3 regions of the Roseateles sp. GW821-FHT03B02 genome follow, and region 1 is predicted to be linked to each of the others. Evidence: riboswitches for the same ligand, from Rfam matches in the RefSeq annotation. Region 1 holds a riboswitch; each other region holds the start of a gene.
The links. A riboswitch is a leader RNA that binds a small molecule or an ion and turns the genes downstream of it on or off. The one in region 1 is predicted to bind S-adenosylhomocysteine.

Region 2: linked by a shared signal. The riboswitch ahead of metH (methionine synthase) and the one ahead of AC07VX_RS09375 (MFS transporter) in region 1 are both predicted to bind S-adenosylhomocysteine.
Region 3: linked by a shared signal. The riboswitch ahead of ahcY (adenosylhomocysteinase) and the one ahead of AC07VX_RS09375 (MFS transporter) in region 1 are both predicted to bind S-adenosylhomocysteine.

The regions. Positions count from the first base shown of each region.
Region 1 is NZ_JBWKUV010000002.1:663,845-666,102, reverse strand. It holds gene AC07VX_RS09380 (efflux RND transporter periplasmic adaptor subunit) at 1-797, shown strand, start outside; S-adenosyl-L-homocysteine riboswitch at 845-926, shown strand; gene AC07VX_RS09375 (MFS transporter) at 940-2,121, shown strand; gene AC07VX_RS09370 (DUF3616 domain-containing protein) at 2,111-2,258, opposite strand, start outside.
Region 2 is NZ_JBWKUV010000003.1:264,142-266,399, reverse strand. It holds gene AC07VX_RS10980 (HD-GYP domain-containing protein) at 1-1,168, opposite strand, end outside; S-adenosyl-L-homocysteine riboswitch at 1,254-1,319, shown strand; gene metH (methionine synthase) at 1,340-2,258, shown strand, end outside.
Region 3 is NZ_JBWKUV010000003.1:211,356-213,613, reverse strand. It holds gene ahcY (adenosylhomocysteinase) at 1-1,205, opposite strand, end outside; S-adenosyl-L-homocysteine riboswitch at 1,287-1,364, opposite strand; gene AC07VX_RS10745 (AraC family transcriptional regulator) at 1,375-2,258, opposite strand, start outside.

The DNA.
Region 1 (2,258 bases):
TGCTCCTGCCTGCCGCCGCCATGGCGCAAACGCCCAAGCCCGCCGCTGCGCCGGCCGGCCATGACTGCCTCATCGAGCCCAACCAGCGCATCGAGATCCGCAGCCCGGCCAACGCGCTCATCGACAAGGTGCTGGTGGAGCGCGGCAGCCAGGTGAGGGCGGGCGACACCCTGGTGCTGCTGGACGGCAGCGTCGAGCGCGAAGCCCTGGCCGGCGCCCAGCAGCGAGCCGAGTCGGAGGCCGAGCTGCGCGTGGCGCGCGCCCGCGCCGACTACGCCCGCGAGAAGTTCCGCCGCCGCGAGGACCTGCGCGAGCAGAACTACATCACCGCCCAGGACCGCGACGAGGCCCAGGCCGAGCTGCGCGTCGCCGAGGCCGAGCTGGCCCTGGCCGTGGACAACCGGCGTCTGGCAGGCATCGAGGCCCAGCGCCTGAATGCCGTCATGAAGCAGCGCGCCCTGCGCGCGCCCTTCAACGGCGTGGTGACCGACCGCCTGCAAAACCCGGGCGAGCTGGCTTTCACGGGCGAGGGCTCGCGGCCCATCCTGAAGATGGCGCAGACGAATCCGCTGCGCGTGGAAGTGGTGCTGCCCGTGTCGTTGCTTGGCCAGATCAAGGCCGGCCACACGGCCGAGATCACGCCCGAGGCGCCGCTCAAGGGCCAGTGGAAGGCACAGATCAAGGTCGTCGACGGCGTGATGGATTCAGCCAGCGGCAGTTTCGGCGTGCGGCTGGAGCTGCCCAATCCGAACGGCGACATCCCGGCCGGTGTGCGCTGCAGGGTGAAGTTCCTCTAACGCCTCAGCTACTAGAATCCGCGCCACACCGCATCGCGTGGTGCCGTCCCGCCGAGGGGTGCTGCGACGGAAGCCCGGGAGCTTCCGCCACGCTTGGCGACGACGACCGGACAAGGGCGCCCTCTGTGAAGAAGAGGCCCGCTTGCCATCCACCTCCGCATCGATACGCACCATCCTGCCGCTGGCCTTCGTGACCGGCGTCAGCATGGCCGCGATGGATCTCTATCTGCCCGCCGTGCCCGCCCTGCAGGCCGGCCTGGGCATCAGCGTGTCGCTGGCCCAGGCGACGGTGGCCGTCTATCTCGCAGGCCTGGCCGCCGCCCAGCTGCTGTGGGGCGAACTGCTGAACCGCCTCGGACCGCGCCTGTGCATCGAGATCGGCCTGGCGCTGCTGGTGCTGACCAGCCTGGGCTGTGCGCTCGCCCCCAACATCGAGACACTGCTGCTGTTGCGCCTGCTGCAGGGCGTGTCGGCCGCAGCGGCCACGGTCGTGGCCCCCACCGTCGTGCGCGCCACGCTGGCCGATGCCGACGTCGTGCGTGGCATTGCCGCCATTTCCATGGTCGAGGCCATCGTGCCCGCAGCCGGGCCGGTGCTGGGCGCACTGCTTCTGCGCGTGACGGACTGGCGCGGCACCTTCTGGGTGCTGGCCGCCCTGGCCCTGCTGGTGCTGCCCTGGGTGGTGAAGATCGCGCCACGCCGGCTGCCCGGGCTCAATCTCGATCACGACGCCGGCTACCTCGGCATCCTGCGCAACCGCAGCTATCTGCGGCTGGCCGGCTCGCATGCGCTGTGCATCGGTGCGCTGCTGACCTTCCTGGCCAGTGCGCCGCAGCTGCTGCAGCACACGCTGGGCCTGGGCACGGCGGCGTTCGCGCTGCTGCAGGTGCTGGGCGTCGGCTCCTTCATGCTGGGAGCCTCGCAATCGGGCCGGCTGGCGGCGCGCCTGGGCCATGCGCGCGTCGTGCGGCTGGGCAGCGTGGTGCAACTGGCGGCCTGCACGCTGGCGCTGCTGACGGCCTGGGGCGGGCAGGCGCTGCCTTATGGCGCGGTGGCGGCCTACTGGATGTGCTTCTGCGGTGCGCTGGCCATCCGCGGGCCGGCCACGTTCGTCGACGCCCTGGCCCTGCCGCCGGCCCAGATGGGTCGTGCCACGGCCATGCTGGTGCTGGCGCTGCTGGCGGCCGGCGCCCTGGGCACGCAGCTGGTGGCGCCTTTCCTGGGGCATGCGGGCAGCGCCGTGCCGGTGTTTTCCGGCGTGCTGCTGCAGCTGCTGGCCAGCGCGGCGCTGGTGTGGCGCTATCCGGTCGTGGCTAAGGCCTGAGGTCCAGGGCGCGGAAGGATCGCTTGCCCTTGTCCGCGTCCTTGCAGGCCTGTTTGCCCACCCTCAGGCCACCGTCGTCGCTGAGCAGCGTGACCTGCCCGTCCGGCCAGGCGAGCAGCGCCTCGGGCCGCAGCGTG
Region 2 (2,258 bases), on a different contig from region 1:
GCTTCAGCTCGGCTGGCGCGAGGCTGGCGGCGATGGCCTGCGAGGCCAGGCGGGTGTCACGCGGTACCGGATTGCTCAGTGGGCTGCCGCTCTTGCCGAGCAGCGCGGCCACCAGCGGTTCGTTGGCGCTGAAGCCGCGCTTGAAGACGATGCCGACCTCGCCGTTGGCCAGGCGCACGATGCTGCCTGGCGGGTAGAGGCCCACCACCTTGATTAGCGCCGCGCCGGCTTCGTCGGGCTGCTGGCGCTCGTCGAGGAAGACGGCGCGCGCCGCGGCGGCGCCGCTGAGGGCCTGGCGGCTGCGGCGCGGCGACAGGCGGGCGCCGAAGATGTCGATGCGCCGCAGCAGGCGGGCGAGCTTCTCGCCGTCGCTGCGGCCGGCGAGGGGGCCGGGGCCGGCCTCGTGGTGCAGGCGCACTGCGGTCAGCCAGGCCTCGTTCGCGATGCCGATCTGGGCCAGCCGTTGCGCCGCGCGGTCGCCGTGGGCGACCAGGGCCTGGCGCTGGGCGGACGTGGCGGCGTCGACCTGTGCCGCGAGGCGGTCGTGCACGGCGCCGGCGCCGTAGTTCATCGTCAGCGCGGCGCCCTGCAGGGGCTCGCGCAGCGCGGGCGGCAGCTGCAGCTGCTGGGCGACGAGGTCGGCCAGCAGCAGCGTCAGGAGCGCGTGGCGGGCGCTGTAGTCGCCGAACTCCTGGCTGCTCTCGAAGATCAGCAGCATCAGCGTCGCGTCGGGGTGGGCGTGCAGGCGCTTGAGCGCCGCGTCGCGCAGTCCGGCCAGGCGGCCGGCGAAGTCGACCGGCTCGGCCTCGCGCAGCAGGGTGTGGGTGCGCAGCAGCAGGTCCGACCAGGCCTCGCGCGGGCCCGGCTCGATCCGGGTTGCCGCGGGCTGGTCCAGGCGGAAGCTGGAGTCGGCCTTGGCGATGTCTGACAGGGGCACGTCCTGCATGACCAGGGTGTCGAGCCGGTGGGCCCGGGCGCGCTGGTACTCCATCGTGTCCTCGGAATTCACCCAGGCGCCGCCGTCGACGAGGCTGCGAACCAGCGGCGAGTCGCGCAGCACCTGGCCGCGCGCGAACAGCAGCTTGCCGCCGGCGTCGAATAGGTCGTAGGGCAGGGTCATGCCCAGACGCAGCGTGCGGGCAGGGAGGGGGATGAGGTCGGAGGCCATGGACCGCAGCATTCTGATGGGCCTTCGGCGGGAGCAAGCCAAACTTGAGCGACGGCGAAGGAGGCGCTGCGTAGAATTCCCGCCTTCATCCGAGGAGCGCTGCGAGGTTTTCCCCAGGCTCGGATCGTTTTTCCAACGGCGCTCATCGATCTCCCCGCGCGGACTGCCTCGATGACCCTCTCGCCTCCCCCTCTCAAGCTCTCCGGCCTCGAACCCGTCGCCATCGACGCCGACAGCCTGTTCGTCAACATCGGCGAGCGCACCAACGTCACCGGCTCCAAGGCCTTCGCCCGCATGATCCTGGCCGGCCAGTTCGAGGAGGCGCTGGCCGTGGCCCGCCAGCAGGTCGAGAACGGCGCCCAGGTCATCGACATCAACATGGACGAGGCCATGCTGGACAGCCAGGCGGCCATGGTGCGCTTCCTGAACCTGATCGCCGGCGAGCCCGAGATCGCCCGCGTGCCGATCATGATCGACTCGTCCAAGTGGAGCGTCATCGAGGCCGGCCTGAAGTGCATCCAGGGCAAGGGCATCGTCAACTCGATCTCGCTGAAGGAAGGCGAGGCGGAGTTCAAGCGCCAGGCCAGGCTGGTGAAGCGCTACGGCGCCGCGGCCGTAGTGATGGCCTTCGATGAACAAGGCCAGGCCGACACCTTCGCCCGCAAGACCGAGATCTGCGCGCGGGCCTACCGCATCCTGGTGGACGAGGTGGACTTCCCGGCCGAGGACATCATCTTCGATCCCAACATCTTCGCCATCGCCACGGGCATCGAGGAGCACGACAACTACGCGGTGGACTTCATCGAGGCCACGCGCTGGATCAAGACCAACCTGCCGGGCGCCAAGGTGTCGGGCGGCGTGAGCAACGTGTCGTTCAGCTTCCGCGGCAACGAGCCGGTGCGCGAGGCCATCCACACCGTGTTCCTGTACCACGCCATCCAGGCGGGCATGGACATGGGCATCGTCAACGCCGGCATGGTGGGCGTGTATGACGACCTCGACGCCGAACTGCGCGAGCGCGTGGAAGACGTGGTGCTGAACCGCCGCCCCGATGCCGGTGAACGCCTGATCGAGATCGCCGACCGCGCCA
Region 3 (2,258 bases), on a different contig from region 1:
GCGAACGAGGAGCTCATCACATAGCTCGGGTGGCCCGTGCCGCAGCCCAGGTTCACGAGGCGGCCCTTGGCCAGCAGGATGATGCGCTTGCCGTCCGGGAAGATGACGTGGTCGACCTGCGGCTTGATCTCTTCCCACTCGTACTTTTCGAGCGCCGCGACCTCGATCTCGTTGTCGAAGTGGCCGATGTTGCAGACGATGGCGTTGTTCTTCATCGCCAGCATGTGCTCGTGGCGGATGACGTTCTTGTTGCCGGTGGTCGTCACGAAGATGTCGGCCTTGTCCTGCGCGTATTCCATCGTCACGACGCGGTAGCCCTCCATCGCGGCCTGCAGCGCGCAGATGGGGTCGATCTCGGTGACCCAGACCTGGGCCGACAGCGCGCGCAGCGCCTGGGCCGAGCCCTTGCCCACGTCGCCGTAGCCGGCCACGACGGCGATCTTGCCGGCCACCATCACGTCGGTGGCGCGCTTGATGCCGTCCACCAGGCTCTCACGGCAGCCGTAGAGGTTGTCGAACTTGCTTTTGGTGACGGAGTCGTTGACGTTGATGGCGCGGAACAGCAGCGTGCCCCTGGCGGACATTTCCTTCAGGCGGTGCACGCCCGTGGTGGTCTCTTCCGTCACGCCGATGATCTCGGCGCTCTTGCGCGTGTACCAGCTGCCGTCCTCGGCGACCTTCTTGCGGATGGCGGCGAACAGGATGCGCTCCTCCTCGCTGCCGGGGTTGGCCAGCACGGACAGATCCTTCTCGGCCTTCTGGCCCAGGTGCATCAGCAGCGTCGCGTCGCCGCCGTCGTCCAGGATCATGTTGGGGCCTTCGCCCGGCTCGCCCTTGCCGGCGAACTCGAAGATGCGGTGGGTGTAGTCCCAGTAGTCCTCCAGCGTCTCGCCCTTGTAGGCGAATACCGGCGTGCCGACGGCGGCCAGCGCGGCAGCGGCGTGGTCCTGCGTGGAGAAAATGTTGCACGAGGCCCAGCGCACTTCAGCACCCAGGGCCTGCAGGGTCTCGACCAGCACGGCCGTCTGGATCGTCATGTGCAGCGAGCCGGTGACGCGTGCGCCCTTGAGCGGCTGGCTGGCCGCGTATTCCTTGCGGATGGCCATCAGCGCCGGCATCTCGTGCTCGGCGATCTTGATTTCCTTGCGGCCCCAGTCGGCCAGCGACAGGTCCTTGACGATATGGGCGGGGAGGTTGGCGGTCATGAGCGGGCTCCTTCAAGCGAATGAAGCCGCTGGCGATGACGGTGCGAGGGGAGATCAATCCTCACCCAGGCACGGTCGGCCAGCGGGTGAGCGCAGTTGCAGGGGGCTGAACTTCCGAGCCTGGCCTCAATGTGTGAGGTTGCAACGCTCCTCGGAAGGAGGCGACATTCTACCCGCCCGCGCTGCGCAGAAGCGAGATGTCCTCGCGCGGCGGGGCGCCGAAGAGGCGACGGTATTCACGGCTGAACTGGGAAGGGCTCTCGTAGCCGACCCGGTGGGCGGCGCTGGCGGCGTCCAGGCCGTCGCCCAGCATCAGGCGGCGCGCCTGCTGCAGCCGCATCTGCTTCTGGAACTGCAGCGGCGAGAGCGCCGTCAGCTGCTTGAAGCGCAGGTGCAGGGTCGATGGGCTCATGTGGGCAAGGGCGGCCAACTCGTCGATGGACAGTGGCTCGGCGAAGCGGCGCGTCAGCTGTTCGATGACGCGGTTGAGCCGGCGCGCGACGCCGTCGCCCTGGGCCAGCGTGCGCAGTCGCGGACCCAGCGGCCCGGTCAGCACGCGGTAGAGGATCTCTCGCTGCACCAGCGGCGCCAGCGTCTTCAGATCCTGCGGACTGTCCAGCAACTGCAGCAGGCGCAGGGCGGCGTCCAGCAAGGGTGCGGTGACAGGGGCGACATGCAGGCCGGCGTCGCCGTCGTCGGGCCGCGCATCACCGTCCAGCAGCAGTTCGGCCAACGCCTGCGTTTCGCAGCTCAGGCGCACGCAGACATAAGGCGCGGCCGGGCTGGCCTCGATCACCTGGCCGCGCGGCAGCATGGTCATGGGCACGACCAGGCATTGCATTGCGTCGTAGTGCACCACGCGCGCGCCCAGCTCCGCGCGTTTGCGCCCCTGCAGCACCAGCACGAGGCCGGGTTCGTAGACTGCCGGCAGGGCTTTGGCCGGGGCGCTGGCGCGGATCAGCCGCAGCCAGGGCAGGGCGGTCGCATGCAGGCCGTCGCCGGGCGCGCGGGCCAGAGCGGCGGCGATGGTGCGCTCGCGCAGGGCCTGCAGGT